One region of the Methylomonas sp. PHL2-19 genome, then DNA from elsewhere that is predicted to be linked to it. Evidence: riboswitches for the same ligand, from Rfam matches in the RefSeq annotation. Region 1 holds a riboswitch; each other region holds the start of a gene.
The links. Region 1 has a riboswitch for cyclic di-GMP ahead of ACR02O_RS10690 (filamentous hemagglutinin family protein). Riboswitches for the same ligand answer to the same signal wherever they lie in the genome.
Positions count from the first base shown of each region.

Region 2: another riboswitch for cyclic di-GMP. It lies ahead of ACR02O_RS06505 (hypothetical protein); the one in region 1 lies ahead of ACR02O_RS10690 (filamentous hemagglutinin family protein).
Region 3: another riboswitch for cyclic di-GMP. It lies ahead of ACR02O_RS07665 (hypothetical protein); the one in region 1 lies ahead of ACR02O_RS10690 (filamentous hemagglutinin family protein).

Region 1 covers NZ_CP196839.1:2,281,421-2,292,217, reverse strand. Annotated here, with positions in the region: gene ACR02O_RS10690 (filamentous hemagglutinin family protein) at 1-9,030, opposite strand, end outside; cyclic di-GMP riboswitch class I at 9,075-9,153, opposite strand; gene ACR02O_RS10685 (IS110 family RNA-guided transposase) at 9,591-10,634, opposite strand.
Region 2 covers NZ_CP196839.1:1,353,653-1,364,449, reverse strand. Annotated here, with positions in the region: gene pepP (Xaa-Pro aminopeptidase) at 1-313, shown strand, start outside; gene ACR02O_RS06555 (DUF4160 domain-containing protein) at 333-602, shown strand; gene ACR02O_RS06550 (DUF2442 domain-containing protein) at 615-851, shown strand; gene ubiH (2-octaprenyl-6-methoxyphenyl hydroxylase) at 857-2,071, shown strand; gene ACR02O_RS06540 (hypothetical protein) at 2,089-2,244, opposite strand; gene ACR02O_RS06535 (hypothetical protein) at 2,541-3,461, opposite strand; gene ACR02O_RS06530 (GNAT family N-acetyltransferase) at 3,531-4,067, opposite strand; gene ACR02O_RS06525 (cohesin domain-containing protein) at 4,209-4,790, opposite strand; gene ACR02O_RS06520 (hypothetical protein) at 4,910-6,688, opposite strand; gene ACR02O_RS06515 (hypothetical protein) at 6,688-7,548, opposite strand; gene ACR02O_RS06510 (hypothetical protein) at 7,545-8,387, opposite strand; gene ACR02O_RS06505 (hypothetical protein) at 8,543-9,331, opposite strand; cyclic di-GMP riboswitch class I at 9,404-9,482, opposite strand; gene ACR02O_RS06500 (TonB-dependent siderophore receptor) at 9,561-10,797, opposite strand, start outside.
Region 3 covers NZ_CP196839.1:1,594,789-1,605,585, forward strand. Annotated here, with positions in the region: gene ACR02O_RS07655 (tetratricopeptide repeat-containing sulfotransferase family protein) at 1-1,578, shown strand, start outside; gene ACR02O_RS07660 (hypothetical protein) at 1,774-2,541, opposite strand; gene ACR02O_RS07665 (hypothetical protein) at 2,641-3,753, opposite strand; cyclic di-GMP riboswitch class I at 3,854-3,938, opposite strand; gene ACR02O_RS07670 (hypothetical protein) at 4,110-4,250, shown strand; gene ACR02O_RS07675 (hypothetical protein) at 4,316-4,591, shown strand; gene ACR02O_RS07680 (ATP-binding protein) at 4,858-6,231, shown strand; gene ACR02O_RS07685 (response regulator transcription factor) at 6,209-6,757, shown strand; tRNA gene ACR02O_RS07690 (tRNA-Lys) at 6,859-6,934, shown strand; gene ACR02O_RS07695 (ParD-like family protein) at 7,370-7,576, shown strand; gene map (type I methionyl aminopeptidase) at 7,569-8,342, shown strand; gene ACR02O_RS07705 (hypothetical protein) at 8,447-8,896, opposite strand; gene radC (RadC family protein) at 9,061-9,573, opposite strand; gene ACR02O_RS07715 (hypothetical protein) at 9,714-10,331, opposite strand; gene ACR02O_RS07720 (type I restriction endonuclease subunit M) at 10,408-10,758, opposite strand.

The DNA.
Region 1 (10,797 bases):
CTTGGCCAATACAAACACCATATCCTCGTGGATGTTGCCTATATTGCCGCTGCCGGTACTAATCAACACCGGATTCGGGTCATTGGCGTGCAGCGGCGTGCCGGCATGAATCGCGGTGGGCGATTGCGGCTGCTGAATCTCCAAAACCTTCAGCACATTGTCCAAGTCGGTTAAGGAAGACCCGACGAAGGGCAATGCGGCGCTCGGTAAGGCGGTAGGTTCCGCATCGCTCAGAATAATCGAAGGATTACCTTTACCGGTTAAATTCTCAGCCGCGAATAACTCCAAGCCACCCTGAGCGGACGGATACAAGGTAAAGCTCTTATCTACGGCAATATTGCCGTTCAGTGCGTAGGCTTGTAGGCCGGCGGGATAAACCAAAAAGTTTTTTGAAATATTGGCATTGGTAGCCAAAAGAAGGCTGGCAATGTCGTTTTCCAAGGTAAGATCACCGGAGAGCGTGGTCAATTTCACATTGCTATCGGCACTGTAGCGGAAGAACCGGTTCGATGATTTATTTATCGCGTCGACCGGTTCCGACAAGGTCACGAACATCGGATCGACAATCGCTTCCAGGGCCATGGACTTGCCGGCGACGACATTAAACTGCGCATCGCCCAAGGCCAATATCGGATTCAGCTCTTTGCCTTTCGGATTCAGACCTTGGTTCGTACCCGCTTTCAGCGATCCGTGCGCATAAATATCCGCCGCACCGCCGTCCACGTAAAACACGCCGCCGGCTATGTCGCCACCCGCCTGCAATTGCAGATTACCGCCGCCATTCACCTCGACCACATTGGTCTTGAACGTGATGATGGTGGCATCCAAGATGTTCGGAGCATCCCGCTCGCCTACCTGTTTACCGGTGGTAGGGATCATCACCGACAGGTCTTCGACATTTCCGCCCGCGCTGATGCGGACATTACCGCCGCCGAAGGCGGTTACGCTTTGCTGGTGCTGACGAGAAACGCTGGTCGAGTCGCTGACGCCCAAGGCGACGCCCCAAGCTGTCGGACGTTCCGAGTCAAATTCCGTGCTGTGCTGATTGCTTTTAGACCAATCGCCGGTGCGTACCAAGGCATCGCTGAGCAATTGCGCACTAGGTTTAGCATCTATATCGTGTCCGACCTGAATGCTGATGTCGCCGCCATCCAATGGATATTCTGCGTAGAACAATGCGGCCAAATCTGGTCCGCCGCTGCCCCAGCGTTTGGCATCATCCACATCCGCCCGCCCCGCCGTGTAGATCGCCGAATTTTCATTACCGTAGACCAGATCGCGCGCCGCGCGAATATCAATATTGCCGGTACCGGTCCGCACACTGACATTGCGGGCTAAACTGACATTGCCGCTACCCGGTTTCGCCAATAGACTGGCCGAGGCCAGCACCGTCATCGCATTCGCGGAACCCAAATCGGCGCCGCCGATCAGCTGGTAACTCCACGAAGCACCGGTTTGCAAATAGTCGCTGACGCCGAACGATCCCAAATTTGCAGTATTCAATACGCCCTTGGAAAAGCCGTCGCTCAAATTGGCATCGAACAACAAATCGCCTTTCGCTCTAAGCGTTAACATCCCAACCAGATCGTTATTGGCGCCATATCGCCAGGCTTCTCCGCTATCGAGTTTTCCCAAGTCCCAGGCCTCGGCGATGGTCAAATTGCCGCTGCTGCGGACTTCCACGCCGGGGATAATGGTAAAGCCGGCGCCAAAGCGACTGTTAGCCACATTGGCCGCCGCCAAATCGGCCATATAAGCCAGATTATCGTTATGCATCGCCTGCTGTTCGGCGGAGGCGATACGGCTGTTGTGATAAATGCGCGCGCCTTCAACGGTAACGTCGCTATCGCCAACGATAGTGCCTGCGGCAATGGCTTTGACGTTAATGTCCGCCAAACCGTCGCCGTCGGTATCCTCTCGGTCGGCACGTAAATACACCTCGCCCGCCACACCGGCTCCAGCCGCTGCAACGTTGATGCGCGCACCGGACTGGATGTCAATGCCGGAGCCATCGGCGGACGCATCGATAGACGACAAACTGACCTTGCCGCCGTTGCCGTTCGCCGCTTGCGCGTTTGCCAGAATCAGCGCCGAGCTATTCAGCATCAGCAGATCTTCCGCCGCCAGCGTCACCGAACCGCCATTCGCACCCGCAGCATCCAAGGTGCCGGTAATGCTGATACTGCCGGTGTCGGCGACTAGGTCGATAGCATTCGCATTCACGGTTTGCCCGGCATCGACCACGATATCGCCGCTACGGGTTCTCAGTTCGACAGCACCACTAAACCCAGCGGCGGCAAATACATTATTCAAAGCACTAAAACCGCCGGCGCTCAAACTGCCGGTATCAACGGCGATTCGGCCACCGTTTGCCTTACCGATGCCGTGAGCATCGATAAATCCATTGAATTGCACCTGGCCGGTGCCGGCTTGCGCGGACAAAAATCCGGCCAGCATATCGGCGTTACTGGCGTTTAACAGTAGCTTACTGCCTGCTTCGGCGCTGACATCGCCATGCTGAGAACTCAGACTGATTTTGCCGCCGGACAAATTCAGCGGTTTGCTTAAACCCGCATACGCCACGGCACCGGATACATCAATCAAAGCATTCCCGCCTAAGGTCACATTACCTTGCAAAGCGTTCATGGACACGTTACCGGTTTGATACAACAAGGCCGTATTCAAACCAATGCTATCGGCTTCCAACAGTAATTGCGCAGCTATGCCTTGGGTAGAAGCGGTTAGCAACTGGCTGCCACCCGTGAGCGACAAGTTATGGCCGCCAGCACTGATGATGGTTTTAGCGCCGTTCTCGGCACTGACAAACGGTGTGTTCACGCTCAAGTCGGCCAATACGGTCAAGGTACTGTCGCCCTTGCCCGTCATGCGCTCGCCGGCATTCACATTAACTGCGCTAAAACCGGACAGCTGGAATTTACCTTGGTCCAGCAGCAGCTGTTGCACATTGATATTCAATACCCCGCTGCCGTCGCCCGCCAAAACACTGCCCGTAGACTTGCTATTGGCAATACTCAGGGTTTTCGCATTCAAAGACAGAGTTTTCCCGGCATTGGCTTTGCCGGCCAGACCCAAGGCATCAATGCGTAGATCACCGAATTGAAAAGGCTGACCAAGCGCATCAGTTTGCAATAACTCGCCGTACAAATTGACCATACCCCGGCTGCTCAACACCAGCTCGTCAACGGCCAAGTGCGCGAGCTGAGTATTATCCAGCGACAGGCCGTTCGCTACGCCGGTGGTCTCGCCGAGATTGATGGTCTCCGCGCCCAGGTACAAGGAGCCGCCGGCCAGATTCAATTCGCCGGCCATTTTGGTTCGCCGTGTCGAGTCCAGCGCCACCGAACCCGCGCCGGCCGAAATGACCGCGCCGGCATTTATATTCAGATCGCCTTTCAAGCCCTTGGCGCCGGTTCGGTTGATCGTTGCTTGTTTGCCCGCCGATGCGCGCAGTAAGGTGCCGTCGCCGTTCAGCTCCAGCACCGTATCGCCATCGGTATCCGCAACCGCGCCGCTGGCTTCGATTTTGGCGCCCTGTTCAAGCGTGACGGTTTCGCTGGCAGCCAGCAAGGCCTCCGGCGCTTTCAAGGTCGTGTTTTGGGCTAGCGTCACTGACTTGGCAATGACATCCAGCTTGGTGTGGCCGGTCGTCGCGTCAAAGCTTCTCACCGCCCCCAGCAACAAGCTATCCACTCTAAACTTATCCAGGTCGCTCACCAACAATTCAACATCGTCGGTGGCGGCGGTTGTGCCCAAGGCCAATTTATCCGCTACGATGTCTACCAAGCCGCCACGTCCGCCCTCGACCACATCGGCCACCACGGTGGGTAGCTCCAGACGGGTTTTGGCGTTTAGCACCAATTGTCCGGCATCTTGCGGCAGACGCGGAATCGCCTCTTCTTTGGTTACCGCTCTATCCGCGAAAAATTGGTTGGCCGAGCTGATGTTGTATTCGCTACGAGTTTTAGCAATGCTGCCGGCTTCGACCACATACTCGGACCAATACTGATCACGGATGTCTGTTCCGGCAACGCTGCGGTAGCCGGTGACGACAGCTGCGCCATCGACCCGGGTTCTACTGGTGCCGGGAATGGCATTGGCGCTGCCGGCGACCGGCGACACCAAAAAGGCATTCGGCAGCAAGGCATACCGAGCCGGCAACAATGCATAGTAGCCCGCGGCAAGGCCGCTACCGGCACCGATGTAAATGCTGTCGCCGGTTTTCAGGCCGGATTCTGGAAACGATTTGGGGTCGAACGGCGAATAACCGGACATACCCGGCACGACCGCAAAGCGCTGATCAGTATCAAGAACATCTACCGAACCGCCATCACCGGGAATAAATTCGAAGCCTAATAAATCGCCGCCGCCGGATAAATCCACCAACGCACCGTCTTCCCGAAGGATTTGCGCGGCTTTAACGGTTATTTTCTTCTCGGGGCTTTCAAACTTCCGCTTATTTTGAATATCCGCCGGTTTCAGATCGGGGTTGACCACGTTAAGATTGTTGCCGGTGCCGGCCAAGGGCAACAGCCATTCCAAGCCGCCCTGGGTGACGCCTAACGGGATGATTTGCCCCTTAGCCGAGACCGACGTAATACTTTCGGCGCCGAAGGTCACCGATTTTGTCGCTTCCAAAACGATCTCACCCAATGGCGCGGTCAGCACGCCGTTTTGGACAATATTAGGTGCTTGCACGGTCAAACTGCCCAAGGCCGACAGCACCGGCGTTGCATGACCGCTTTTGTTGAAAGTCACCGTGCCGTTCGGATCGCCGGCAACCGCCAAGGTAAACTCGGTCAAGGAGGTGGGATAAACCTGCGCCGCAGTTAAATTAAGCTTGGAAAAGGTTTTAAATTCGCCGACAAAATCCAGTTCCTTACTGTCGATCCGTATCCCTTTCAGGCGAATATCGCCAGCGGCGGCAAGATCAACCGTATTAAAACCGGTCGTTACCGAGCCACCGACCAAATCGATTAAATCGGCATTAACCGCCAATCGGCCATCCCCGTTGCTGGCTTTTACTAGCGGCGCGCGATAGCTATCCGACCCCAAAGTCGCAGTAGTAGCACTGATTTGCACATTACCGGTATCAGCGGCGGATTTCCGCTCCCAACCGAAATTGACTGCATCCAAAGCAATAGCGTTATTCAGTTGCAGATCGACGTCGCCAGTAAAACGAATCTCACCCTTCTCTCCGGATACGGCCAGATCCAGAGAGCTAAAACCGCCCTCGCTAATCTGCTCGGCAGCCAGATAGCCGATGCCGGTCAGCCGATCACCGGGCGAATCTTTCTTGGGTAATGAATCGCCGGGTTTAGAAAAAACGGCGGAAAACGGTACATTCCGTTCCTGGGAGATTTTCAAAATGCGCTGCGCGCGCGGAAAGATGGAGTTTTCTGCATCCGGATCGGCACGATTGTCTACGTTCAAAAACACCGACAATTTACCGCCCGAGGTGCCGGGCGCTGCGCCCCCCACGGCTTGCATATCGCCGTCCAGAAACGCGCCTTCGGCGGCAGTAATATTGATGCTGCCGGCATGCGAACCTACTAGCGTGGCGGCAAAACTCGCGCCTATCGCCGCGGGACTATTAACCGGTAAATCCAGGATGTCTTGGCTACCGGAAATATTAATCAAAGAGCCAGCCTGGGAAGCAAAAAAGCCGCGTTGCGCATCGACGATTACCTTACCGCCGTCGAAGACCTTGCCTATACGCCGGTCCAAGCCGTCCACGGTGATTTGGCTACCGCCCGCCACGTCGATGCCGGCAGTACTCCCTAACCAAATACCTTGATCCCGCCGGTATAGCGGGTCTACTTCGCTTTGATCGGGAATGAGTTTCAGTGTCACAGTACCGCCGGGCGCGACGATTCGACCGTCCATGACCAGGGACGAATCGGACTCCAGCGTAACGCTGCTTAAATCGTCGGCGTTAATCGTCGCGCTGGCAGCCACCAGCAAATTGCTGTTGGCATTAATCCCGGCGGCATGATCGGATCGCAAGATCAATTTGCTGGGTGCGCGCAGCTCCGGCAACAAAGTCGTCAAATCCGAGAATGCTTCGATACCGTCGGCGTTAGCCTGCTCCAGATAGGTGTTGTTTAGTACTCTGTTCTGTTGGCGCAGCTGGATATTGGCGCCGTCGTCCACCGTCAATCCGTTCAGATTTGCGCCGATATCGAACTCGGCAAAGCCGCCTTCGCCGAAAAACGTAGTAGCGATTTGCAAAGGCTGCACGCCGCCATCGCCTATGCTAGGCGTCTCTTCCCGGCGAATGGCTACCGCATTGGCTTTTACTGTAAAGCCGCCGCCTTGTTGCATGGCATAAGCGTGCATGACACCGTCCAGCAACACGTTGGCGCCGGCCTTGTCTATGGCGGGCTCGGCGACCAACACAATACCGCCCTCTTTAAAAGTATCACCCTCGCCGGTGTTTCTTTGCGCCTTACCGGCTTCCAGCCTGCGGTCTTCGTGCAACCAAGCCCCGGCGCTGATGTCGATCAAGCTGCCGGCCCGCAAATTCACGCCGCCGCCATTACCCATGGCCTTGGCAATAAAGCTACCGCCGTCTATCGCCACCGTCTTGCCGTCCAAATTTCCGGGTTGGGCGAAGTCATTCACCCATTCCCCGCGCAAATCTATCGTGGCGCCGGAAGCAAGATTAATCTCGCCTTGCATTCCCGGTACGTTGTTTCGGGCGGTTTCCAGTTTTACCGTGGCGCCGGCACCGACGATATTGCCGCGCACGTCAACCGCGCCGCCTTGTAAAGTCAGATTACCGCCGGCGGCCAAGCGCAAGGTCGCATTATCGGCAACGCTGATTTTAGCGTTGGTTTTAAACACCGCATTGCGCACACCGCCTTCAATCAGCTTGTTGGCATCCACAGCCAAGGCCATAGCCAAACCGTCATTGCCGACCGGCAAGGCCTCGTCGATATCCACATTGATGCTGTTTTGTACACCGGCGGAAAAAATCAATGCCTGGGCATTAGTCAGGGTAAACGCGGTATCGACCGTCAGACGGCTGCCTTTGGCCTGCTCGGCCAGCGTCCGTTGCCGCCTGCCGTTGGTGGTTTTACCCAGCAGGTCGCCGTCTAAAATGGCGTTGTTGGCTCGAATCATCAGGCTGCCGGCGTCCTGGCCTTCCACATAACCCGGTTCGAAACGCGCCAGCGTAAACGGCCCGTCGATTTTCCAGACTTTGGTGATACCCCATTTCTGGTATTTTTTGACCACCTCGCCATAAATCGCCTCATAAGGCACCAAAGGATCGGCTTCGCTAATATCCACCAAGCGGCCATTAGCTAGCAGTTTACTGGTGGTAATAAAGCCATCCAGATAGGTAATCTCACCACCGGAAAAGTCCAGAACCGCGCCTTTTTCCAAGATGACATCGCCTTCGGAGTTCAGCGCTATCTCGCCGCCTTTCGCCATCCGTTCGGCGACCGTGCGACCAATCCCTGCCACGGTGGGCTCAATGTCCGTGAGCGGCGTGCCTTCACGGATGTCCACCAGGACAGTCTTACCTTTTAATATCCCGGTCTTTTGCAACGGCGCGTCTTTCAATTCAAAGTTACGCAGCTCCACTTCCAGGACATTGCTTTCCATGGTGCGAATGACGTTGTCGGTGCCGGATACATCGATTTTCGCGCCGGCATCGATCAGGATCCGGCTATCGTTTTTAATACTGTTGTTGGCAACTGGATTTAACGGCGATTTGGTCGCGGTGATTGAAACATTGCCGAAGGGGGCATTGATCTGCGAACCCGCTTGCAGATGCACTTTATCGGCCATAATCTCGACCCGAGATGGCGTCTGGTTCTGACCGGATACGGCGGTTTTTTCCACCAACACCTTGACGGATTCGCCGGATTCCAGGGTCTGCGTTTCCTCTATGTATTCCACCTCCGGCAAAATCTCGGTGGTGCTGCCTTCACCCAAAGTCACTTGTGCGGAACGGCCCAAGCCATCGCCTTTGTCCGTCGTGCGGGTGGTGGCCTTGGCGGCTATCATCGTCTCGCCGCCTTCGGCTTTGGTCGTAAAACCTTCCCTAGCCAACAGGCGGATAGTGCCGTTGACGTTGGTGGAAGTCGTTGCCGACACCTTGCCGCTTTGATTGACGGCAAAACCCATCAAGGTGACGTTACCGCGATTGGCGGCGATGTTACCCAAGTTTTCCACTTTACCGCCGGTCTCGACTTCCACCAGCAATCCACGCACATCGTTATTGGTTCTTTTATCGGCGGTGGGTGCTTCCTGCAAATACACCTTGTCGGTCGCCGCCGCCATGATCACCTGGCCGCCGGGCGATTCCACATCGCCTTTGTTCATGATGCTCGGGGCAATCACCAGGATGCGGCCGCCCTCGCTGGACTGGAGCCGCGCCCCGCTTTCCACTTTGATCTCGATGGGGATTTTTTGACCATTGGCATCCAGCCGAAAACTGCCGTCATCGTTTTTTTGATAAACATCGCCGGAGCCTTGAAAAGCAGCGCGACCATCCTTGGAGACAGTGCCGATGGTTTCTTTATCAAAGGTTTTTTCGAAACTGACATCCATCGTCGAAGCCACCAAACCGCGGGCATTGACCACGGAATCCCTACCGAACACGAAACCATTTTTATTGACCAGATATATCTGGCCGTTGGCAGTCACCGAGCCCAAAATCTGGCTGGGATTTTTGCTGGGATCGACGATTTTATTCAGCGCGATGGCACTGGCGCTAGGCTGTTTGAACTCGACGGAACTCTCGGCACTGACGTTGAATTTATCCCAATTCAGAATAACCCGGTCGGTTTCCTGATTAATGGTCATATTATTGCCGATGACGGAACGACTGGCGCCGCCCATGCTGGCCCAAACCGCGCTGGGCACCGGTAATTCGGCGCAGACCGGCGAGACAAAAGCGATCAGCATACTGCCGGCGACTGCCGACTTTACGCAAGCCGCAATGGGATTTAATCTGAAAAATACCGCGTCGTCATGCTGGTGCTGTTGTCTATTAGTCATAATATCGCCTGTGCCAATCGAAGAAACAACCGCATAAAAAATCGGTTGGCAACCCGGCTGTCTTGACTGACAAGACCCGCGGCTTTCCGCCCCCGCTTCGCAACGGGTTTAGCAATATTTAAATAAAATGGTAAAAATTATAAAAATAACTTTTAACTACCTTAATAAGCATAAAATGCTGAATAAATACTAATTTAAAACCATTGCATAATAACTGTACAAAAGTAGTATCAAGGCAATATAAAATATTACATATTTATTACATGAAATAGCTTTGTAATAAATATGTAATATTATTAAGCGAAACCTATAATCTAAAATAATCGTATTGCCCGCAAAAGCGGCTGCCCAGAGAAATCCACAACCTGGATTCGCTGCGCGGTCTGCGGCTCCCGCATACGCGAGAATGACGAGTTTTTTAGAGACCCTCTAGGGAGCCACTGATAGTGCCTTTTCCCTCAGCAGGCTGTCGTAAACACGCCTTGCCCGGAAGGCAATACCGTTAATTCTTAAGGGTCCGCGTAGATACTCTGTTCAAAAGCAACAAATTTCATCATTTTTTACTCGGCGATGATGGATTCAGGGATGGCATAAAACCGTGTGTTATCGAACGGCTGATCGTGCTTCAACATGCCATGGATCGCATGCAGTAATTTACGCATGACGGCGCAGACGGCTTGCAAAGGTTTCTTGCCGTTGTCGATCAAATGCTGGAAATACGCTCGCACATGCGGATCGTGCTGTTTGGCACTCAAGGCCGGCATATACAACGCCGAACGAATATGCCGGTTACCGGCCTTGGATAGCCGCATTTTCTTGTGTACGCTTTTGCCCGACTCAAAGGCCTTGGGATCGAGTCCGGCAAACTTGACCCATTCGCGATGCGACAGGTTGGGCGGCAATAGCAGTAGTTCGCCCATCAAGGCAATGGCGCTGGTTTGGGCAATGCCTTTGATGCCGGTCAACAGGTCGAATATTCGTTGCAGTTCCGGATGCTGGTCGATCAACGCCAGCGCCTCGCCAGCCAACGTATCGATGCGTTTTTCCAGCTGACTAATCGCCAATTTGGCATCGCGTAGTAGGGCCTTCGGCGTTTCCTCGGTCGCACTCAGCGCATGTAGATGATTTTTCGCGGCGGCCTTCTGACCGGTTAGCGCGTCGATACGGCGAGCATAGCCGCGCAAAGCCAGCGCTTGATTCGAAGGACGAGTCCAGGCGACGAAATCCATGCGCTCGACATATTCGGCCAAGGTGTTGGCATCGACGGCGTCGGTTTTACTGTTTTTCATCAATACCTTAGCGAAGTGATGCGAAGCCTTGGGATTGACCACCATCACAGGTACACCGACGTCGTGTAGCGCAATAGCAAGATCGAAATGGTAAATACCGGTGGCTTCCAGACAGACCTTGATGCCGGGTAATTTGATCAACTTATTCACCAGACGCGCACGGTCGCTACGAGTATTAGCATATTTTTGCGGGTCGAACGGCTTGCCGTTCTTGCGGATCACTAAAACCAATTCGTCGGCGCCGACATCCACGCCGGCAAACAGGCGATGGACAGATTCAGCGGGGGTGTTGAGCGAGCGGTTCGTCATCATCATTTTTAAATACAGTTTAAAGGGAAGTACACTATTCACCGGTTCCCGACCCTGCACATGCACCTACCTTCCTTGTGTATGCAGGCTCTAAGCCTCGGATACTCCACGGTATGGGTGAATAGGGCGGGGGCCAATCTACACGACAGGCTCTGGTAAACTACCAGTC
Region 2 (10,797 bases), 930 kb from region 1:
AAAACTAATCAAGGATGAAAAATACAAACAGTTTTACATGCACCGCATCGGCCACTGGCTGGGCATGGATGTGCATGACGTCGGCGATTACAAGATCAAGGACGAATGGCGATTGCTGGAACCGGGCATGGTGTTAACCGTGGAACCGGGCCTGTATGTGCCGGCCGATTGCGAAACAGTGGATAAACAATGGCGCGGCATCGGCATTCGCATCGAAGACGATGTGTTGGTAACAAAAGACGGTCATGAGATACTGACTGGCGGCGTGCCAAAGTCGATAGCGGCCATCGAAGCGTTAATGCAATCGAGCTAGCGTGACGGAGAAATTCGATATGCCAACCATCAGCATGTTTTATGGCGTCGTCATTTGTTTGTATTTCTTCGACGATGAGCGCCATAAACTTCCGCATATCCAAGCCAAATATCAAGACTACAATGCCTCGTTCTCCATAGCCGACGGCGCATTACTTAGCGGCGATCTGCCGGTTGCCAAATCCAGGCTGCTGCAGGCTTGGATTGAAATTCATCGGGAATCTTTGTTAGCCGATTGGAACTTGGCGATCAGTGGCGAAAAACTCTTCCCTATCGATCCTTTACGCTGAAGGAAGGTCATTATGGAATCCGTGATTCAAGTGCAACCTAAAGACAACTATAAACTGGAACTTTGGTTCGATAACGGCGAGCACCGCTTGTTCGACATGTCCCCTTATCTGAATAAAGGCGTTTTCATTAAACTTAAGGACCGCTCACTATTCGATCAAGCCTATGTCGGACTGGGTACCGTGTGTTGGCCGGGTGAGCTAGATGTCGCGCCGGAAACGCTTTATGATCGATCCGTAGCACTGGGCTAAAGCAGATGCAACACGATTTCGACCTGATCATAGTCGGCGCCGGCCTGGCCGGTAACTGTCTGGCCCTGGCGCTGAAAAACAGCGGCTTGAAGATAGCCCTGGTCGAAGCCAATAGCCGCGAGCAACTGCGTCATTCGCCGGCCGGCGACCGCGCCTTGGCTTTGGCGGCCGGTACCGTGGAACTACTCAACGACTTGGCCGCCTGGCGCGGCGTGGCCGATAAAGCCACCGCCATCAAACACATCCATGTCTCGGACCGCGGCCACTTCGGTAAAACCCGGCTAGCCGCTGAAGATCAGGGCGTGGAAGCTTTAGGTTATGTGATCGTCGCCCGCGACATCGAACAACACATGGCCGATCTGGTCGAGAAAACCGACACGGTGTGTCTGTATCAAACCCGGGTAACCGGCTTAATGTCCGGCCGCGATGCGGTCAACGTCAGTTTGAAACAGCATGACGGCAGCTCGCTAAATATCAGCGCCCAATTGCTGATCGGTGCCGACGGCGGCAATTCCACGGTGCGCAAGCTGCTGGAAATACCGCAGCAAGTCACCGAATACGGCCAGACCGCACTGGTCACCACCGTACAATCGGCGCTCCCACACCGCAACATCGCCTTCGAACGCTTCACCGAATTCGGCCCCTTGGCCTTGCTGCCGGTAGCGGGTAAACAATCGGCCGTGGTGTGGACGCGCACTCACGAACAAGCGGAAACCCTGATTAACGTCAGCGACCGCGAATTTCTTGCCGAACTGCAAAACTGCTTCGGTTATCGCTTGGGCGAACTGAAATTGGCCGCGCCGCGCCGGGCGTTTCCGTTAAGCCTGATCCGCGCCGAAAGCATGGTTTCCGGGCGCACAGTCATCATCGGCAATGCGGTGCATCAACTGCATCCGGTCGCCGGCCAAGGTTTTAATTTAGGGATACGCGATGTGGCCTTATTGGCGGAAATGCTGATCGATCAACACGAACGCGATGGCGATTTGGGCGATGCCCGCCTGCTGAAAAACTACAGCCGGCAACGCCAACAAGACCACGGTAAAACCATAGGCTTTACCAATAGCGTGGTGAAGCTGTTCTCCAACGACAATCTACCGCTGGCCGCAGTCCGCAACGCCGGTCTGACTATGCTAGACCACCTGCCGTTTGCGAAAAAACTACTGACGCGGCATGCGATGGGCTTGGCGGATAGACTGCCAAAAATCGGCGAACGCAAATAAACCCAAACCGCGCTACCTCACGCAAAAAAACTTAGCCAAATCGCCGCCATCAGGCTGGCTAAAGTCAAAGCAGCGGAGATAACGCGGGCAACAGGCCTGGGACGTGTAGCCGTCCATACCAACAGCGTCGAATACGCAGCGACCGGCAGCAGGAAGCTCAGCAAAATCATCATTAACGCCCGCCCCGGCGCACAAGCTTCGTTGCAGATTAATGTCCACTGCTTCCATAAGCCGACTCCCAAAGCAATTGCAAGAATGGCACCTGCTAGGTGCAACAGCCGTCTAAAACTGATTTGAACCTCCCGGAACAAAATTTGGCGCTTAATACCGACATGGAATGCGGCTTTCGCGTTTCGTGCGAATTGTAGCCGTAGGTCATATTGCCGCGGAAGCGGTTATGTGACATTCAATACTCGCTTCGGTGTATGTCAAGGAACGCTAACGCGCACCCTGACCCACGAGGCCCCATTTAACCCGGAGCCGCGTTTTCGCGGTGATCGGGTCGAACGGCTCGTTGGGCCGGTCTACCGATGATAAATTTGGATACTGTTGTGATTAGACTTTGCTGCAAGTCTGACCAACTATCTGGATCCGCAGACATATGGTGAAAATAGTAGGAGAACTCGCCATCTGTGAACAAATGCGTGCATTGAAACTCGCTTCCCTCAAAGCAATGCACGAGCGTGTTCACTCTTCCGTCCGGGCCTAGACGGTAGTACTGAATTCGCGGCGAGTGCGATGATCGAGACAAGATCCGCTCTTTGATTAACCCTTTGTGTTGTCCGAGGGCTTCGATTTGGTTCTCCGTCGAAGCCTTGTCGAGCCAGCCTTCCAGCTTACCGTCGAAGCCAATGGTTATACCAACATAGTTGCACGGCGCCTCCCCGCATTGATATGACTTTTGCGGGGCAAACGTTGGCGAAAGCGCCGCGATAGCGATGTGCGCAGGAGATTTGAAACTAACCAGTGGCGCATACTCGCTTGGAATCGAAAACTGATACCCAAGAAATCGAAAATTCGATCCTGCCGCTCCCGGCGCTCCATACAGGCCCACTTTGCGCAGAAAGTGTCTAGCTGGCTCACAGTAAATCGGCGGCTCGCCGAAAGCGCCTTCTATAAATTGGTTCTCCATATACGACCAATGATAAAGAACGGGCTGATCTGGGTTGCCGATAACCAGCACGGCGTGGTTTATAGTTCCGTTGCTTCTCATGTAGAGACCGGCCAGTTCGATCAAGCCTCTGATACTTTTGTACTCTGAGCCCCCAGTAGCGATCTGAATGCAGTAAGGAAATGTTGATGCTGCCTCCTCGGCGCTCGATTTCGCCGATTGCATCACATAAAGGGAATAAGCGGCTAGTGCAGTAGCTGCCGCGGCGATGATGATCAAGACGTTTCTGACCATCACTCTAGAGTCCAACCTTCGAGCTAAGCGGCCCGCGGGGGCAGGGCTTAGGTATCACCGCAAGTCCCCGGGTACGAGCGAGTAGACCAAGGCATTGTGCGGCTTGCCTTGAAAGTAGAGACGGCTCCTCGCTTCGCATTCCAGTTTGGCACCGAGCGACTCAGCCACCCGTTGGCTTGCTTTGTTGTGAGTAAGCACGACAATTTCAAGGCGGGTCAGGCCCAGTTGACTGAATCCAAGTTGTGCCGAATGGTGGGCTGCGAACCTAGCGACTCCCTGACCAGTATGCCGCGAGCTCACCCAGTAACCGATATTGCCAATCCGGTAGGCTCGGTTGATGTGGTTGACGCCTGTCCCGCCAATCACTGCGCCTGAGACAGCATCGAAGATGCCCAAAGGATACTCGGCATCTGCTTCCCAGAGTTGCATGGTAGTCTTGATCCAGTTTTCCGCATCCAGCGGTGTATAGTCCTTAGAGCACCATGGCATCCAGTAAACGAGTTCATCAATAGACTCGCGGACGGCTGAATAGAAGGCCCCGGCATCTGAGAGCTCGAGCCTGCGAACGATGTATTTGGGAGCGTCGGACATTGTGATGCTTAACAAGTAATTCAAAGTTCCGTATATCACCCAAACACGTGCTTAGCAATAAGTCAGAATGAAGTGCAACGAAAACTGGAGTATTTCCAAAGAGCGCCTGGATTACGCTCCGCTTCATCCAGGCTACTTTGACTAACTCCTACGCCGCCTAAGCACCACCCAAACCCCACCGATCATCGGCCAAACCATCCCCGGTAACGGCACAGCGGCGACCGGGTTGATGGTGAGCGGCGCTGTGTTTGCAGACAAGCCGTCACCCCCGGCATCCGCCAAACCGTTAATCAATAAACCAAGCTGACTGCTACCACCGCTCAGCACCTCGAAACGGATGATCGCCAACGTAAAGCTATCGGCTTGCAGGGCTTGTAAATCCGCCGCGTTGTCCAAGGACGATTCGAACAAATTCAGCACTCCCGGACCCAGCACATCGGCGGCGGTACTGTTGCCACCCAAGTCAAACACATCCAATTCGTCACCCAACACCGGATCGCCGAAAACCACACCGGCAAAGGCCAAACGTGTTGGGTCAAACTGAATATTAAAATCATAAGTTCCTAGCGCAGCGTCGCCCAAACCGGAAATGGTCAAACCGATTTCAATGGCGTCGGCGGTTTGGCTAAGGGGCATGAAATGTAAATCAATGGCCGCATCGGCCACACCGCCGGCGGCGAATAATGCTATACCGACCAGGCCTGCTTTGAATTGTTTCATCATCGTTGTTAGTCCTATATTCAGCATCCCGGATTCCCGCGTGCACGGGAATGACGGGATACTTTCGGGTTCTTAAGTCTGGCTGGAAAAAATCGATTACCGGCCGTTTGGGTCAAGCCCGCTTAAACTGCGCAACGCAGCCGGGTGCAAAGCAAAGTCAGCTTGCGCACATCCAATGCGTTGATCACGCCGTTTTTATCCAGATCGCGGGGATCGTTTACGCCGGTAGCCGGTTGGTTGCGGGCCGAAATGACCAGGTTCAAATCCAGTTGATCGACATCGCGATCACCGTCCAGATCACCCTTCACCGAGATGTTCTCGCAGCTATCCGGTAGATGATTGAAGTTGGTATCGCCGCTGACCCGGTTTTGAATATCCAGCACGTCCGATTTGCCATTGTTATTGCAATCCGGAAACACGTTCAGGTAATACACATCCTGCTCGCCGTGGTAGGTGGCGGTGTAAGCAATGTGCGCGCCGTTGGCGTCGGAGACTAACTGGGTGTAATCGCCCATTTTGTCGCTTTGCCGCTCTTCGCCGTTCACGATGTTATACGGCAGATGCGTATTGAACACCGGCGTGACCGCCTGATTTTTGCTCCAGGTTACGCCGCCGTCCCAGGAGTAGGCGTAGTAAAGCTGCGAATAGCGGTACGGCGCGCTGCCGCTGCCGTTGCGGGTGTCGTACCACACCGCGTCGAGGCGGGAGTTGGCCGCCACGCCCAGCATCGGGAACCATTGGTAAGCGTTGGCGGCGGGTGGATCGTCATTCACCCGCACCGGCGCCGACCAGGTAGCGCCGCCGTCACTGCTGCGCACGAAATGAATATCCTGCGGATCGTCGCCAGTTTGCCAGGCATAGGGGGAGACATGCGCCAGCAAGTAAATATTGCCGCGCAACGGCCCGGCCGATTGATCGGCGGCAATTTGCACATCGCCGTCGCCGCCCAGCGGGTTGGGCAACTGCAAACTCGGCGACAGGAACATCATGCTGTTGCCGCCCATATCGACCTTTTGCGCGGTAAAGGTGGGTGAAGCGGCGGGATCTTTGGCATCAACCGATTTCAGGAAATAGTGCCCGCTACGCACTATGCCCAAGGCACTGACGGACAAAATCGTTTCATCGACGCCGAATAGATAAACCTCGCCTTCCGCGCCGATGGTCAGCCGACCAAAGCCAAAGTTTGCCACCGGCAATGCCGCATCCGGTTCTTGATAACTGACACCGCCGTCCGTGGATCGGATGAAATATTTGGGGACATAATTTGGATCGGGGTTACTGTCGGCCGGCCGCCGCCAGGTGCTGTAAATATGCCCGTCGCTGGGACCGCCGGTTTTATCGATGGCCAGCCAGTTCTTGTCGCCTTTAAACTGATACACGGGTTCCGACCAAGTCACGCCGCCGTCGCCGGATTTAAACACCGAAGTGCTATCCGATACCGCCAAAGACTGGTAATAGAAATTGCCCAAGGCATCGACCTCCAACACCGGATCGGTGCGAGTTTGCAGTGGTAAGGCCGGCAGCATGCCGGTAGTCCAACTCGCGCCGCCGTCAAAGCTATAGGCATAGCCGCCGTGTTTGACGGCAGTGGGCGGTGAATCGAACTTACGCCAGCCCACGACAATATTGGCGGGATTTAGCGGATTCAAGGCCAGCGTCGGTTCGTTGCCTTTGTCGCCGGCGATGTTTTGCCCCTCCGCATCGACATTGACTTGATGGCTACGGTACTGTCCAAAGCTTATTACCGGGGAAGGCCCTGCCTGCGCGGCTGTCGTCAATGTCAAACCGATGCCTAAGCCTGCCGCGATTTTTACCAGCCTAACGTTACGGAAAAAGGGTGTACGCCATTCGCCAGGGGCAGTTAGCGGCCGAATCAATCCTGCAACTTCATCCCGTTTCATCACACGATCTCTCTTTTAGAACGACCATTCAGAACCAATCCCGCCAAGCCACTGGCAAATAGCCATACCGTCATCGGCACCGGTACGGCCGCCGGCGTTTCTCCCGACACCACGGTGGTTTGGAAGCTGAAAGTACCAATGCGCGTATCGCGCAAGCGGGCGTCGCGAGCGCCCAGATGATCGAAGCCCCACCCTAACCCAAGATTGCCGTTAAGGCTTAACGTATTCCCGACTATTGCGGTTGTGACATCAAACAACTCAAAACCGCCCGCATCGAAACCGATGTGATTGGTAATCACCCAACCGGAACGCCCCGGCGTCGCCGCTTCAAGAGCCGGATCGTATTCCAAGGTCATATCGCCCAACAACACTCTATTGGTCGGCGGATCGACGTCCACTCTAAAACGCATGACACCGCCTAACCCGATGCTACCGCTGGCAGTGCCGAACAAATTGCCGGGCTCGAACGCGAAAGTGGTATTTCTGTTCTGCCGCCCGCCCGGATTAACTATCGGACTCAGCCCGTTGACGCTAAATTGCAACCCGGTTGCCGGAATTTCATCGGCCACCATATCGTATAAATCCGGCGTATTGCCGTCTCGCAGTTCAACAAAGGTTTTTGATGCCGCCGAAGCGTCGTAAAACTCTTCCAGATAAATAGAAGGCCGACAGCAAATCGGAAAGTCTGCGGTGGGCGTGTCCGGATAGTCATTCACATCGACGCTGGCGATTAATACATCGCGGTTGAGGTTAAGGACTAGCGCACCGCCGCTGACTGTGGCGGCTTGGGCTTGGCTGATCGACAATACACCGAAAACGGCTAATAGCCAGGCGGATGATCGATGATTATTGATTTTCATAATGTCACACTCCTTGAAAGATATGGCCTACGGCCTATGCCGATAAAGCCCAAAAAGCCGCTAGCGAATAACCAGACCGCAGCGGGTAGCGGCACCGCCGATACCTGTCCGCAACCGGCATAGGCACCCGTGCCTAAACAGAAACTGCCGACATCAACCAGTTGCGCGCCTTGCAACATGCCGGCGTTTTCCGGCGACATGAGTAAATCGCCACTCAACTGCCAGTTTTCGGCGTTGCTAAAGCTCAGGCTCAGGTTGTTTAAGTCATACACCGCCATCGTGAAATAAATGTTATTAGCTAGGTACCAACCGGTGCGGCCCAAAGTTTGCCGGTTGGCATCGTAAAGCAGCGAAAAATCGCCGTTGACCAAGCCGGCTCCAGTCGGCGGCCAGTTCGGCGCATAAAAACCCTGCACGCCGGTCATGCCCACTTGTGCCCCGGCCACGCCGGCCAGCGTGATGGTATCGATGGCAAAATCGGCTGATGTGGCTTTGACGTAACGCTGGCTGGCTTGCGGACTGGGATCGCTACCGATAGCCGTCAACTCGAACACCTGATTCAGTCCGGAAATCTCGGTGGTATTGAGTTGGCTAAGCAAATGGTCGCCGGTGTTGGCCGGATTATCAGCATTGGACGTTGCCGTACTCCAAAACGTCGACAAGTAATAGCCCCCGGCATAAGGTGCCAGCGCATTGCGGTCCAGGTTCATCGTAAACGTACCGCCGGATGGCGCATTCAATGTCGCGGCGTCGGCGCTTGCTGAGGCCATTCCCATACCGATGGCTAGCATCGCCCGCACCACCAAAGCGGGATAGCCACAGTTTTTGTTGATCTTCATAAAATCCCTATCAGCGGATGGTCAGAATAAGCCCTCTCCCTGCCTAAATACACAAGCGGCCGTAGTCGACGGCATGCGGGCACGAAGAGGGATTTATTGCCGAAAGTCCGGGCCCGAAGCGAATCTTGGCGACCGCCCCAAGCCCACTTTGCGAGTTAAGCCGCGACCGAGGCTTTTCTACGACTTGCACCCAGCAAGCCCAGCAGCCCGCTGCCGAACATCCAGACCGCCGCCGGTACCGGTACCGCCGATGGCGCCGTGCTGGGCGCCAGGCTAAAAGTACCGACCACGGCATTGGTATTGGCGCCAACCAAACCGGCCCACAAACCGGTCCATTGCAAATCGCCGCTCAGTAGTAATTCGCCATTGCTGCTTAGCGACTCGGAGACGTTGGTCAGCTTCAAGAAATTTTGGTAGCCAAAACCGGTATCGTAGGTTTTGATATTCCAGGTGCTCCCGGTTTTTACCAGGCTAAAGTCGTAGGGCGTCAAAATGCCGCTGCCGCCTTGGCTGGTCAATAACCAGGCGCCGCTCAGACCGATTTGACCGACCGAGGTATTGCCGGCGTCCATCGTCGTGGCTTGTTCGGTGCGACCATAGGGACCGGCAGCCGGATAGCTGTTGGTCGTGGTGTTGGCGTTAACCGCAAACGACATCGCGGTGCTGGCGGTTGCCGATAGCGTCGTTCCGCCGGTGGTTGCACCGGTGATGCCCAGTAAATTATCGCTGGCGCCCCAATGTTTCGCGACAATCCAGCCATTCGGATAGCCACTGCCGACATTCACCGATGCCGCCGCAAAAGCGGCATTGTTGATGGTAATGGTGGCATCGCCGCTGACTTGTGCAGCACTGGCTGTAGCAGGCGCCAAAACGGCGGTCAATGCGCTGAAGGCGAGCAGGCCGGCGCTTGCCCATTGAGTGCGGTTGTAGTGCAAGATTGTCATTTTTTATTCCTTAATAAATTACGGTTAAAGTTAATCTGCAAATCGCCAACCCGAATTTCGGGTCTTAAACTGGCAGGTAACCCGGCTGTCTTAATCTCCAAGACCCGTGGCTTTCCGGCTCCGTCTCGCGGCGGATGTGGCATGTTTGTCGCGGTCCTTACGACATCACTCTAAATCCCTGAGTGAGGTACTCCTGAAAAACTCCTGTGGCAAATAGTTAACGACGGCATCAGTACTTGATTGAAAAACTTAGAAACCCGGCGCGGCCGGCTGCCGGCGCTACCCGGCCTTCGAAATAGCCGTAGGGCTGAAAATAATCCTCATGGCTGAGATTTTTGACCGTGGCCGCCCATTGGAAACGCCCGGTTTCGTAAGCCAACGCCGCGTCGAAGCTGTGGTAGCCGGCGGTTTTAAAGCGATTGTTATTGGATAAATAAGCGCCGGCGCGGGCGTACACGCCGAAGCCCAAGCTAAAACCTTGCAACTCATTCTGCTGAAAACGGTAATGCGCCCAGAGCCGCCCGGCATCTTCCGGGACTTGAGCCAAGCGATTGCCGGCAGCCACCCCGGCTTTGTCGTCCATGAAGCGGGCGTCGGTATGCGCATAGTTCGCCAGCACGCTGAAGCCCTCGACCGGTTGCCAAAGCAAATCCATTTCGATACCGCGCGAGCGTTGCTGCCCTGCGGCGACCGAACGCCGCAGGAAATCGCTGCTGTCGGTGACCGCGACCTGGCTACGCTCAATTTGGTACAACGCCAGTTGGCCGCTGAATTGATTCGCAAAATTGAATTTCAGACCGGTTTCCAGATGATTCGACAATTCCGGAGCCGGCGTATCGACGAAATTGACAAACGGTTGGCCGCGCATGCCCTCGCTATAGGAAATAAACCAGGAAACCTCGTCGTTTAGGTCGATCACGCCGCCGAGGCGCGGCAACCATTTCAGCGTATCCGTTGTGACGTGCATACCGGTTTGCGCGTTATTAAAATCGATACCCACCTTGCCCAACCTAAGGCCGGACAGCCAATGCAAACGCCGGTACAGCGTGCTTTGCCACTGCAGGTAAGCGCCGTAAGTGAGGTTTTCGATGAACTGATTTTCCCGGCCCGGACCGGGTACTGCATAAGGGGAATCAAATAGCGGTGCGCGCAGATCGACCGTACCGACTCCGAGTCCCAAAGCGCCGAAATCGCCCTCGATAAAGCCGGCATCTTGCAAACGGCTGTAATCCGCGCCCAGTAACAAATTATTTTCGCTGGGACCCAGCTTAAATTTGCCCTGCAAATTGCCCAATACGCTGCGTTCATGCTGTTGTTGAAACAATTCGGCGTTCACTAATGCCCAGTGCGATGCCGGCAGCAAGGGCCGATCCGCGACCAGGCCATCGCTGCCGAACAGGGTCTGAATTTTCTCGTCGAATTTAGCCTGCGCATAGCGCGCCTTCAGGTTTAAGCGCCAGCTCCCG
Region 3 (10,797 bases), 690 kb from region 1:
AAAGCCTGTTGTTTAAAGCAAGCCGAGGCGGCGGCGAGGCCGGTTCAACCCAGTGTGGACGACGCCTTAAAACAAGCCTGGCAAGCCGTGGCGCGGCGCGATATGGCGGGTACGTTGCATGGGTTTCGGCAAGTGTTAGCGATCCAACCCAATCATGCAGAAGCACTGGCCGGATTGGGACAGGCTTTGTGTTGGCAGCAGCAGCGCCGGGAAGGCTTAGCCTATCTACAGCAGGCCGCTCTTCAACTGGAAATCGACGCTCAGCAAACCTGCAATATCCGTTTTATGCTGGAACTGGCCGAGCAATTGCATCACTGGGGCGATCTGGATACCGCGCTGAAATTAACCGAATTGGCGGTCAAACTGGAACCTGAGAACCCTGCCGCGCTGAATAATCGCGCCCTGTATTTGACAAGGGTTAATCGATTCGAAGAGGCTTTGCCTTTTGCCAGCAAGGTTTGCGAGTTACGTCCGGATGATCCGGCCTGCAATAATATGCTGGCGGTGCTGGAAGCGCATTTAAACCGTTTGCCGGCAGCCAAGCAGCGCTTTCAGGCTGTGATAGCCGCCAATCGCAATATGCAGCAGACCGCACGCGCCTGGCAGGAGTTGGTTGGCGTGCTGGATAAATTGGAAGAATACGATGCATCGTTTGCGGCTTGCCAGCAAGCTAAGGCTTTGTATAAGCAATTACCTGAACTCAGCTCACTTGACGCCGGACAGGTATTTCGTGCGATTCAACGTAACAAGCAGGGCTTTGATCAGGCGTTACTGCATCGATGGGCTCTCAGCGACTTTGCCGATAACTTGCCGGCCCCGACGTTTCTGCTGGGCTTTTTGAGGTCCGGCACGACGTTGACCGAGCAAGTGCTGGCGGCGCATCCCGAGGTGTTTACCTCCGATGAAAATGATCTGATTCATGGTTTGATCCAAGAGCTGCAAAGGTTGAGCGGTGTGCGAGAAGACATCCCGGCCGCCCTCCGCCAGCTTGGTCTGGATGATGTCCGAAAGTTGCGCGCTTACTATTGGCGGCGGGTTAGCGAAGAATATGGCGCGGGTGCCTTGAATAAATGTTTTATCGATAAAGTAGCGCTGAACAGTATCGATATTGGCCTGATTAGCAGCCTATTTCCGGAGGCCAGGATTATCTTTGCGCTACGCGATCCGCGCGATGTGTGTTTGAGTTGCTTCCAGCAGGCGTTTAAGCCGTCTAGCGTGACAGTCAATCTACTGAGCTGGGAAGGTGTGGCCAAGCAATATGCGGCCGTAATGGATCTGTGGCTTTACATTAAACCGATGATGCAGCCGCGTTATATGGAATTGCGTTACGAGGACACGGTCAACGATTTCGAAACCAGTTTTCGCCGGGTGTTTACCTTATTGGATTTGGAATGGGTGGCCGAAGTTAGCGCGTTTCATGAGAAGGCTAAGGGCCGTTACATTGCCACGCCGAGTTTTGCCGCTGTCGCTCAGCCGATTTATTCGCGCTCGGTGGCGCGTTGGCAGCACTATGAAAAGTTTTACGAACCCGTATTACCGATTTTAGCGTCGTATATCGATGCGTTCGGTTACGAATGAAGCGAATGGGCAGGGTTGTTCAAGCTTTTTGATCAAGTAGACTACGATCAAACGGATGTAAAAATGGAGCTTCCGTGCCCCCGGTCATCCTTGACCGAAACCGATCCAATTTCTTGCTGATTAACCCGGCCCTTGATCACACTGGTAATTAAGGGCGCCGGGTTAAAAATCAGCTTTAAGTGACATAGATACGTCTCAGACGTTTTCTGTGGTTTTGCGTTTGCCGAAACCGACTAAGCCCGCCATCGCGCTACCGAACAGCCAAACCGCACCCGGCACGGGTACTGGTGATGCGGCGGCGGAGATGGTAGCGGTATAGGCCAGATTGGCGCCGCCTACCGTGCCGTCGTAACCACCCAAAATCAGTGTGTAAGTACCGGCAGTCAGGAAACGGGTCAGCGTCGCGCTGGCGGTGGTGCCTTGAGTGGCTGCGAAGGCCCAGGCGTTTGCGTCAACCAAAGCCAGCGTTGTGCCAAGTGGGCTGGCAGCCATGGGATTCAGAGCACCGTTGTTCAGGTATTCTTGATGACGACTGCTGCTACCCGCGGTATCCCAGCCGCTCCACAAACCAAAAGCCGGGCGCAGATTGGAGCCGTCCGACGATACGGTGATAGTCACTTCTGCGTCGGCATGCAGTTCAAACAAACCGTAATCGGCGGTATGCCCCCAGTTTGTCGCGCCGTCTTTATAAGCTTTGGCGCCCATGCCTATGCCGTGGCCGCTGGCGGTTTGCGAGTTGGCAACGCCGCCGTCATTGTGGATCATCGCTACCCAGGTGGCGGGCAAATTGCCAATATAGCCTGGATCGCCGGCCGACCATGGGCCTGCGGCAGAACCGTCTGGTAAGGGATCTCCGGAAGCTAAATTGTAGGTTATGTGAGCGCTAGCCATGCCGCTGATTGACATTAACGCGCCCATGGCGCCGGCTAATGCTAGTTTCTTAAAGGTTAAGTTTGCAGTCATTTTGGATCTCTATCGAATTAAATATATGAGCTAAAACCTGTTGTTAAACAGCGCTTGGTGAGGGGATTGCCGTTGTTTGGCGGCAACCCCGCTGGGTAATTAAGCCGCTAGTGCTTGTTTGCGGCGGCCGAAACCGATCAAGCCGGCCATCGCGCTGCCGAACAGCCAGACTGCGCCTGGAACAGGCACTGCCGAAGTGGTAACCAGTACGTCGTAGGTTACGCCATCGAGCGCGCCGCCACCGTGCGCGCCGACCACCAAGGTATAAAAGCCATTGGTGTGCAGCCCGGGTGTGCCTGTGGCATTCCACTCGGCTTGGTCGAACACAAACGAGTAGAACAAGGTGTCGGAAGTGCTGCTCATGCTGGCTGTCCAGATAGCTTCGCCCAAGCTTGAGCCTTGCAGGCCCGTTTCGCCGATTGTGGCAGCTGCGTTACGGTCAGATGTGGAACTGCTGTCCACATTGCGATACAGGGCCACGTCCAATAAGCCGTTAAATTGGCTGTAATCGGCGTCGTTTTTCACGGTAATGGTGGTTTTGATATTGCCCGCGCTGGCGCAGTTAGCGCTTGCTGTGTTTGCGCCGCAGCTAATATGAATCAAGCCGTAGTCCAGTCCCAGGCCGGTTGATGCCGAATTGCCTGCTACCGCTAAGTAAGGATGGTCGCCATCAGCTGGCAGATCGGCCATGATGGTGCCCCAGGTGGCGGCGTTGGTGCCGCCGTTTTTGTCCGAGTAAGCTTTCCACAAGCTACCGATAGTATTGGTGCCGAAACTAGGGTTTGAGTTAATAAGATTTGCTGTCAGTGCGCCATCGTTGTCTGTAGCGCTGGAGCCCGTATGTAATTCGCGTTTGGTGAAACCTGTAGCTGTTGTATGCTGACCTGAATACCACATATAGGGCAGGTTGCCTGCTACTTCTGTGGCTGTCTCAGCCGCGGTACCTGTGCCCGGAATTAAGGTGTTAGCGTTTAAGTCGCCGACCGTATAAACGTTGGTACCGTTAGCGACTCTATTGGTGCCGTTGGAGTTTGCAGATACACCGTCTGTGCCGTTGATGCTGTTGGCTATGCCGAAGCCGATAGCGGAGTTACCGGAGGCTACTGTGCCCGCGCCGGTCAGGTTGTAGTAAGAGTGCGCGAACGCTTGGCTGGAAACAGCCGCCAGGCCAGTTGTCAAAATAGCTGCTATAGCCGTTTTATGAAAGATCATGATCGTCCTCTTTTGTTATTGGAATTAAAGGTAACAGCGAAACTGACAAAACTTGACCAACAGCAGCGAGCCAAACTTTGCCCTCGCCCATGGCGCGCATGGGGGCAATCCGGCCTTCTTTAAATCGTTTTTTAAGAACCGTGATTTTCCGGCCCCGCCTCACGACGGGTGTGGCAAAGCTTGCTTTCAGAGATTTGCTCATTCCGCCAGCGGCAGACATGGCAGGGATAGAGACCTACTAACCGCTTTTCGGAAAGCAAACCACGAAGCAAGTACACTAGTTACAGCGAATAGCGGGCCAACTTAATAAAATATATAAATATCATTGTATTGCTGCTTATTTTGCCTGGGATGGCATGAGTGAGCTGCTGGCGAAATTCAGCGAAATAGCGCATGCGCTTATTTTAAATAACACAGTTCAATTGTTGGGAGATAATCCCCGCTTGGTGGTGAAGTTTGTTTTGGTGGATTTGATCAGGAATTTCTTTCTTTTCTAGTCGTTTATTGTTAGGTTGTTGCGCCGCTCATTGGGTTGGCACGAGATTTTTCAGTGGAGAGATGTATGCAAAAAACCGATAAAACCCCGCTGTGGGTGTTCCTGGCCCTGTCGAGTATAGAAACCCGCAAAGGCGCGTTACTGTTGATCTGGAGTAGTATTGTTTTTACTCTTTACTGTGTGCCTTGGTCGCTCTATTTCGATGGCAATGGCTGGGTTGCCAAATTATTTTTGATCGACGATTGGGAATGGTTTGCGATGATGCTGCCTATGACGTTTTGGTACTGGCTGAGCATGAGGTGGGTGGATAAAAACGGCGGCTGGCGTTTGGCTGGTGCGTGATATGCCGCACTATTTTTTGGGACATGATTCGTCAGATCGTGACGCTTGTTCCTAAAAGATTAGCTCGTAGATTGTCGTTCGATCTTTTAAGTGGCTAGCCTAATTCCTTATTTGCCATGGCATGTAGCGGTTGGAGTGAAGGTTGCTATCAAAAATCGATTGAATACTTAGGTGGCCGCCATCCAGGTTTGGTCGGCTTTCCACCTTCTTAAGCAAGCGGCGGTAGTATCTAGCGGCGATGCGTTCTTCAATTTAGTGTTGTTTCTATGCTTTCACACATTCTGCCCAAAGCCGAAATATCCATTCGCGAAAACCTGCGGTGGTTATACATTCTTAGAAATTTGATGCTGTTTGCCGTTACGGTGGCGGTGTTTATTGCAGTGAACGGCCTGGGTATTAATTTGCCGCAAAACCAGCTGTGGCTGGCGATTTTTGCGATTTCCATACTTAATCTTTACACCTGGCTACGGCTGAGGACGCCGGAAGAAGTTACCGAGCACGAGATTTTTTCGCAAATATGCATGGACGTGTTGGCGTTGGCCTATCTGCTTTATCTGACCGGCGGCGCGTCAAACCCGATCATTTGGGTGTTTCTGCTGCCTTTGATTGTAACTGCCATCATGCTGCCGCAGGCTTATGCCTGGAATATGGTGATCATTACCTCCTGCGTGTATACGGTATTGATTGCCTACAACGTACCCTTGCCGGCTGTCGAGCCGCACATGGCCCATCCGGCGATGACGGAGATGACGCCGGAAATGAGCCTGCAAATGCATTTGATGAACGACAGGCGTTATTTCAATCTGCATGTATTCGGTATGTGGTTTGGTTTTGTGTTTAGCGCCGGCTTAGTCGCTTTTTTTGTGGTCGAACTGTCCAAGACCTTGAAAGAGCGGGAGCGTAATTTAGCGGATGCCCGCGAGAGTGCGCTACGCGACGAGCGCGTGGTGTCCCTAGGCACCTTGGCAGCCAGCGCCGCGCATGATATGGGTACGCCGCTGGGCACGATCGCCATTTTGACGCATGAGATGGCGGAAGAGCTGTCGGCGCATCGCTATCCGGATCTGCATCAGAAACTGGTAATTGTTCAACAGCAGATTGATCGCTGCAAACAAGCCTTGTCGGTGATGTCGGCCTCCGCCGGCGAGATGCGGGCGGAATCCGGCAAGGTGATGCTGGTGAGCGAATATATCGATGAAGTATTAGGCCAGTGGCGCACGCATAAAGCCGCCACCAGGCTCAAGCTATTTATTTCGCCGAATGTGGATATGGAAGCGCGCGTGATTGCGGAACGTACTGTGACTCACTCCATCATTAATATCCTAAATAACGCTGCCGAGGCATCGCCGGTCGATGCGGGCATCGAGTTTCATGTGGAATGGGATGAAGCAACGCTAAACTTGAAAATCCGGGATTTCGGTCCAGGCTTGCCGGCTGAATTTATCGAGTTTGCCGGGCACCAACCGGTCAAGAGCAATAAGCAAGGCATGGGAGTTGGCTTGTTTTTGACTTATACCACTATCAAGCGACTCGGCGGTAAAATACAGTTCAGTAATTTAGAGTCGGGCGGTGCTTGCGTTGAAATCAGTTTGCCGCTTTTAGCTAAGGAGAGTATGCATGAATCAATTACCTATGGATAAACCCAATTTATTGCTTGTCGATGATGACGTCACCTTTTGTTCGGTGTTGAAGCCGGCACTGGAAAAGCGTAATTTTCAAGTGACTGTCGCCAATGATGTCGATACGGCAATGAAACTGGCGGAACAAACCGAGCCTGAATACGCGGTAATCGACTTGCGGATCGGTTTTGACTCCGGTTTGGAAATGGTCAAGAAATTGATTTCTTTAGATGACAATACCCAAATCGTCATGCTGACCGGTTTCGCCAGTATCGCCACCGCTGTGGAGGCTATCAAATTGGGCGCGATTCATTATCTGACCAAGCCGGCCAACGCTGATGAGATTGTCAGTGCTTTGTACAAGAACGAAGGCGATGCCTCGGTAGCCATCAGTGACAATCCGCTATCGGTAAAGCGCTTGGAGTGGGAGCACTTGCAAAAGGTGCTGATGCAGCACGACGGTAACATCTCAGCCGCCGCCAGAGCATTGAATATGCACAGAAGAACCTTGCAAAGAAAGCTGGAAAAACGGCCGGTAAAAGAGTAGGCGACCAGCACTATTTAGGAAGTGAAGATATTATTTTGTATTTATTACAAGTAATCGTTGCAAAACTAATATTTCTGAGTATAATGGGCGGCTCATTCAGGGGGTCGTTAGCTCAGCCGGTAGAGCACCGCACTTTTAATGCGATGGTCGTGCGTTCGAATCGCACACGACCCACCATCGAATGACTAGGAAAAACAAGCAGTTATCGTTAGTTCGATACCTGCTTTTTTTATGCCTGAAATTTGCCTTGCGTGAATTTTGCGTGACTTGATTTCACGCATCACCGGCTCAATTCGTCCGCATGACACACTAGCCGTATTAATTAGCTCCTGCTTATAACGCCAGATTGGATTGAGGGCGTTAGCCAAAAAAACACGTTGCAGCATTGTGTGCTCACGGTTACCCGCACATACCGGTAACACGTGCCAAGAAGTCAGGTTCCACCTTTCCAGAGCGGTGCGGGCAAAAAGAGTGAGCCTTAACCCCTTGCTCAATGACCGGATCGGCTACGGTAGACCGGATAGCTTGAACGCTAAACATCCTTTGCAGACTCTTGTGAATATTGCCACATTGATATACGATATATATACGTTTCGTATATTTGAGGTAAATATGGGTATCGTTAAAATCAGTGACGAACTACATGAAGAGATTCGGAAAGCCAGTAGCACGATGGTTCGTTCGATCAATTCCCAGGCTGAGTTTTGGATAAAAATCGGCATGCTCGCCGAAACTCATCCCAATATGACTTACACAGAGATTTTGCGAGAACAATTACGCCTTGCTGCTGTTGAGTTAAATGAAGTTAGCAATGGCTAGTGGTATCCTAAAAAATGAGAATGAACTTGATTTGATGCGTGAATCAGGGCGTTTGCTCGCATCTGTGTTCACTTATCTCGATCAACACATCAAAGCGGGCATTTCAACCATGGACATAAATGATCGGGTTGAAGATTTTATTACCAACACGTTAAATGCAAGACCGGCCAGTAAAGGGCAATATGATTTCCCTTTTGTTCTAAACACATCGATCAATGATGTGGTGTGTCACGGCATACCTTCCATGACTCAATTGCTTAAGTCCGGCGACATCATCAATGTGGATATAACGCTTGAAAAAAATGGTTTTATCACCGACTCAAGTAAAATGTACATGGTTGGGGATGTTTCGCCATTAGCCCAAAGGCTAGTTGATAAAACTTACGAGGCTATGTGGCAGGGTATTCGCGCAGTGAAACCCGGCGCAACACTTGGTGATATTGGTTACGCGATTAAAAAATTTGCGTCTTCACAAGGCTACTCGGTTGTACGCGAATACTGCGGTCACGGTATTGGTCAAGAAATGCACGAGGAGCCTAAGGTTTTACATTACGGAAAACCGAATAGCGGAATTGTTTTGCAAGAAGGTATGACTTTTACCATTGAGCCTATGATCAACCAAGGCGAAGCTAAAGTAAAAACGAAGCGTGATGGTTGGACAGTTGTTACTCGTGACAAAAAACTCTCTGCACAATGGGAACACACTATTGCGGTTACAGCAGATGGCTATGAAGTTCTGACTCTGCGAGATGAAGAGCGCGTTTAACAAAAACTTCAATTTAAACGGCACTAAGTGCTAAAAACTGAATGACAGTTCAATAAAAACCCAAGCCCCGTTTTTGCTCTCTAACTTATTACATCATAAATCTCTCAGGCATTTGGCTTTTCCCACTCACCGGTTTCAATATCCAAAGTCGCCTGATGCCTTATGGCCACATTGACCCAGATGTTGTCTATGCGTAAGCAGTCCCGCAGGCTCAGCTCGGGTTGTGCCAAACTGTAGTTATAACTGATCAAGTCATAAAATAACCGGCACAGAATAACTTGGCGTAGTGGCTCGGGATATGACCGCAGGGGATTACGGTGGTCTTGGCCGTCGGCAAGCCGATTATCGACATCCAGCCCTTTGAGACTGATCTCGCGGGTGGCTAAGAAATTATCCGAGTCCTCGTCAAATTCAGGATCGACCGAGCGCAGAATAAAATACAGCGTAGCGTCAATTTCGTAATCGTCCAACACCGTGCTGCTAGCCTCGTTGCGGTATACCGATGCGCTACCAGGCATGTTAATCATCATTAACATGCCCGATGCTCGCGTCATGTACCGCGTGTACTGTCGATTTTTGCAACCCGTACAAAATGCAGGGAGAAAATGATCACTGATAACACCCAAGCCGCTGCAGTTGGAGACGCCACTGTCGTTGTCGTTGTCGTTGTCGGCTAAGTTGCCATTCGATTGACTTGACCTAATGCTATATTGCCTGCTCATAACAAGCCCCGTTCCGCAAACGAACAAAATTCGGTGCCGCCAATTACGAAGTGATCCAGTACCCGTACCTCGATTAATGCCAAGGCGTCTTTCAACTTATGGGTGATCAGTTGATCGGCTTGACTGGGCTCGGCCAAACCCGAAGGATGGTTATGCGCCAGAATCACTGCACTGGCATTCAGTTGCAGGGCACGTTTGACGATTTCCCGTGGATAGACATTGGCGCCATCCACCGTGCCTTGAAAACAGGCTTCGGCTAACAGGACTTTATGCTGGTTATCCAGGAAAATGCAGTAAAACACCTCGTGTTCCAACGTAGCCAACTGCAACATCAAAAACTCGCGGGTGTCGTTGGGACTGGTAATCGCCTGGCCCCGGCTGAAGCGCGCCTGAATCAATTGCCGGGCCATGGTCAGAATTTCCTCCGTGGTTACCGGGCGCAACACCCAAAACTGGTCGGGCAGTTCATGAACTTGAAAGGGATGATCGGATGGCTGCTGATTGGTCATGGTCAATACTCCAAAAACGATGGACGTGACTTAGCCTGAGCGGTGAAGCCCATTCGGAAAAGTCACGTCGGGATGTAAATTAAAGGTGCGTCAGTTCAGAACTAGTACAACTGACAAGCGCTTATCACTACGAATAGCGGTTATTCGGTCTGTTGATAGAGGCTGTCGATGTCCTGCAGAATCGCAGCGACATTGGACAAAGCCCGTTTCAAGGTCTTAGGCGTATGCCGATTGGGGGCAAGTTGCTTGACCGTATCGCGTAACTCCGTCACCAGTTCCACGATTTCCGGCGAGAGTTCACCTTTGGTGTCAGCGGCTTTGCCGGTGCTTTTGCCAGCCGGTGTACGTGTGTGCCCAATGTTGGTACCTGCAGTGGCATCTGTGGCAATCGTTGCAGGGGCACTAACACCCGCACCGTCAACGCCAGCCTGATCAGTATCACCATCACCGTCAAGGACACCCTTATCGGTACCACTCTCAGTATCACCGTTACCATTAGCATCAGCATCCGTGCCAGTACCACCGCCAACGCCATTATCATGGCCAATGCCGTCATCGCCAGCCAAAGCTGACGCCTTGACTTGCTCAGGCGAAGGTTGATTTTTTACAGGTTTGACCGACGCGGTTTTACCGGCAGTGGTAGCCGCGCCTTTAGCAGTCGCCGTACCTGTAGTTGCACTATCGGTTGGGCCAGTCTCTGCAGCGGCTTTAGCGGGGGTATTAGAATCTAATGCGGGTTGGGTAGTTTTTTGCGTCATGATAAGTTCTCCAAAGTATTTACGAAATCAATCAGTGTTGAAAAATAGGAAGTGAAAACGAACAGCCAGTTGTTGTTCAATACTCCTCGGGCAACAGAATGGTGGTCACGCTACGGTCTGCCTCGGATATCAACCAGAGCTTGACTGACCCCGTTGCAGGGCTATCCGCTGCTGGGGTAGGTAATTCATAGGCTGACAGTAGGCGTGAGCCGCTGCGTAAGGCGTCTTCATTGGCCTTGGCATCCTCGGCACAGACATCGCCCCAATCCCCGCGGACATGACGGCGCAGTAAATCGAACGGGCTGATGCCTAAGCGCTCCAGGACATCCAAAGCACCCGGCGTCGCCACCAACTCCCCTGATTCGAAACGCGGTTGCGGCAGACACGGTTGAACTCCAACGTCTTCGTGCTCGGCATCACTGGACATAGTTGTGTCCTCCCTGGGCGAATCGGAAAAACAGGCTAG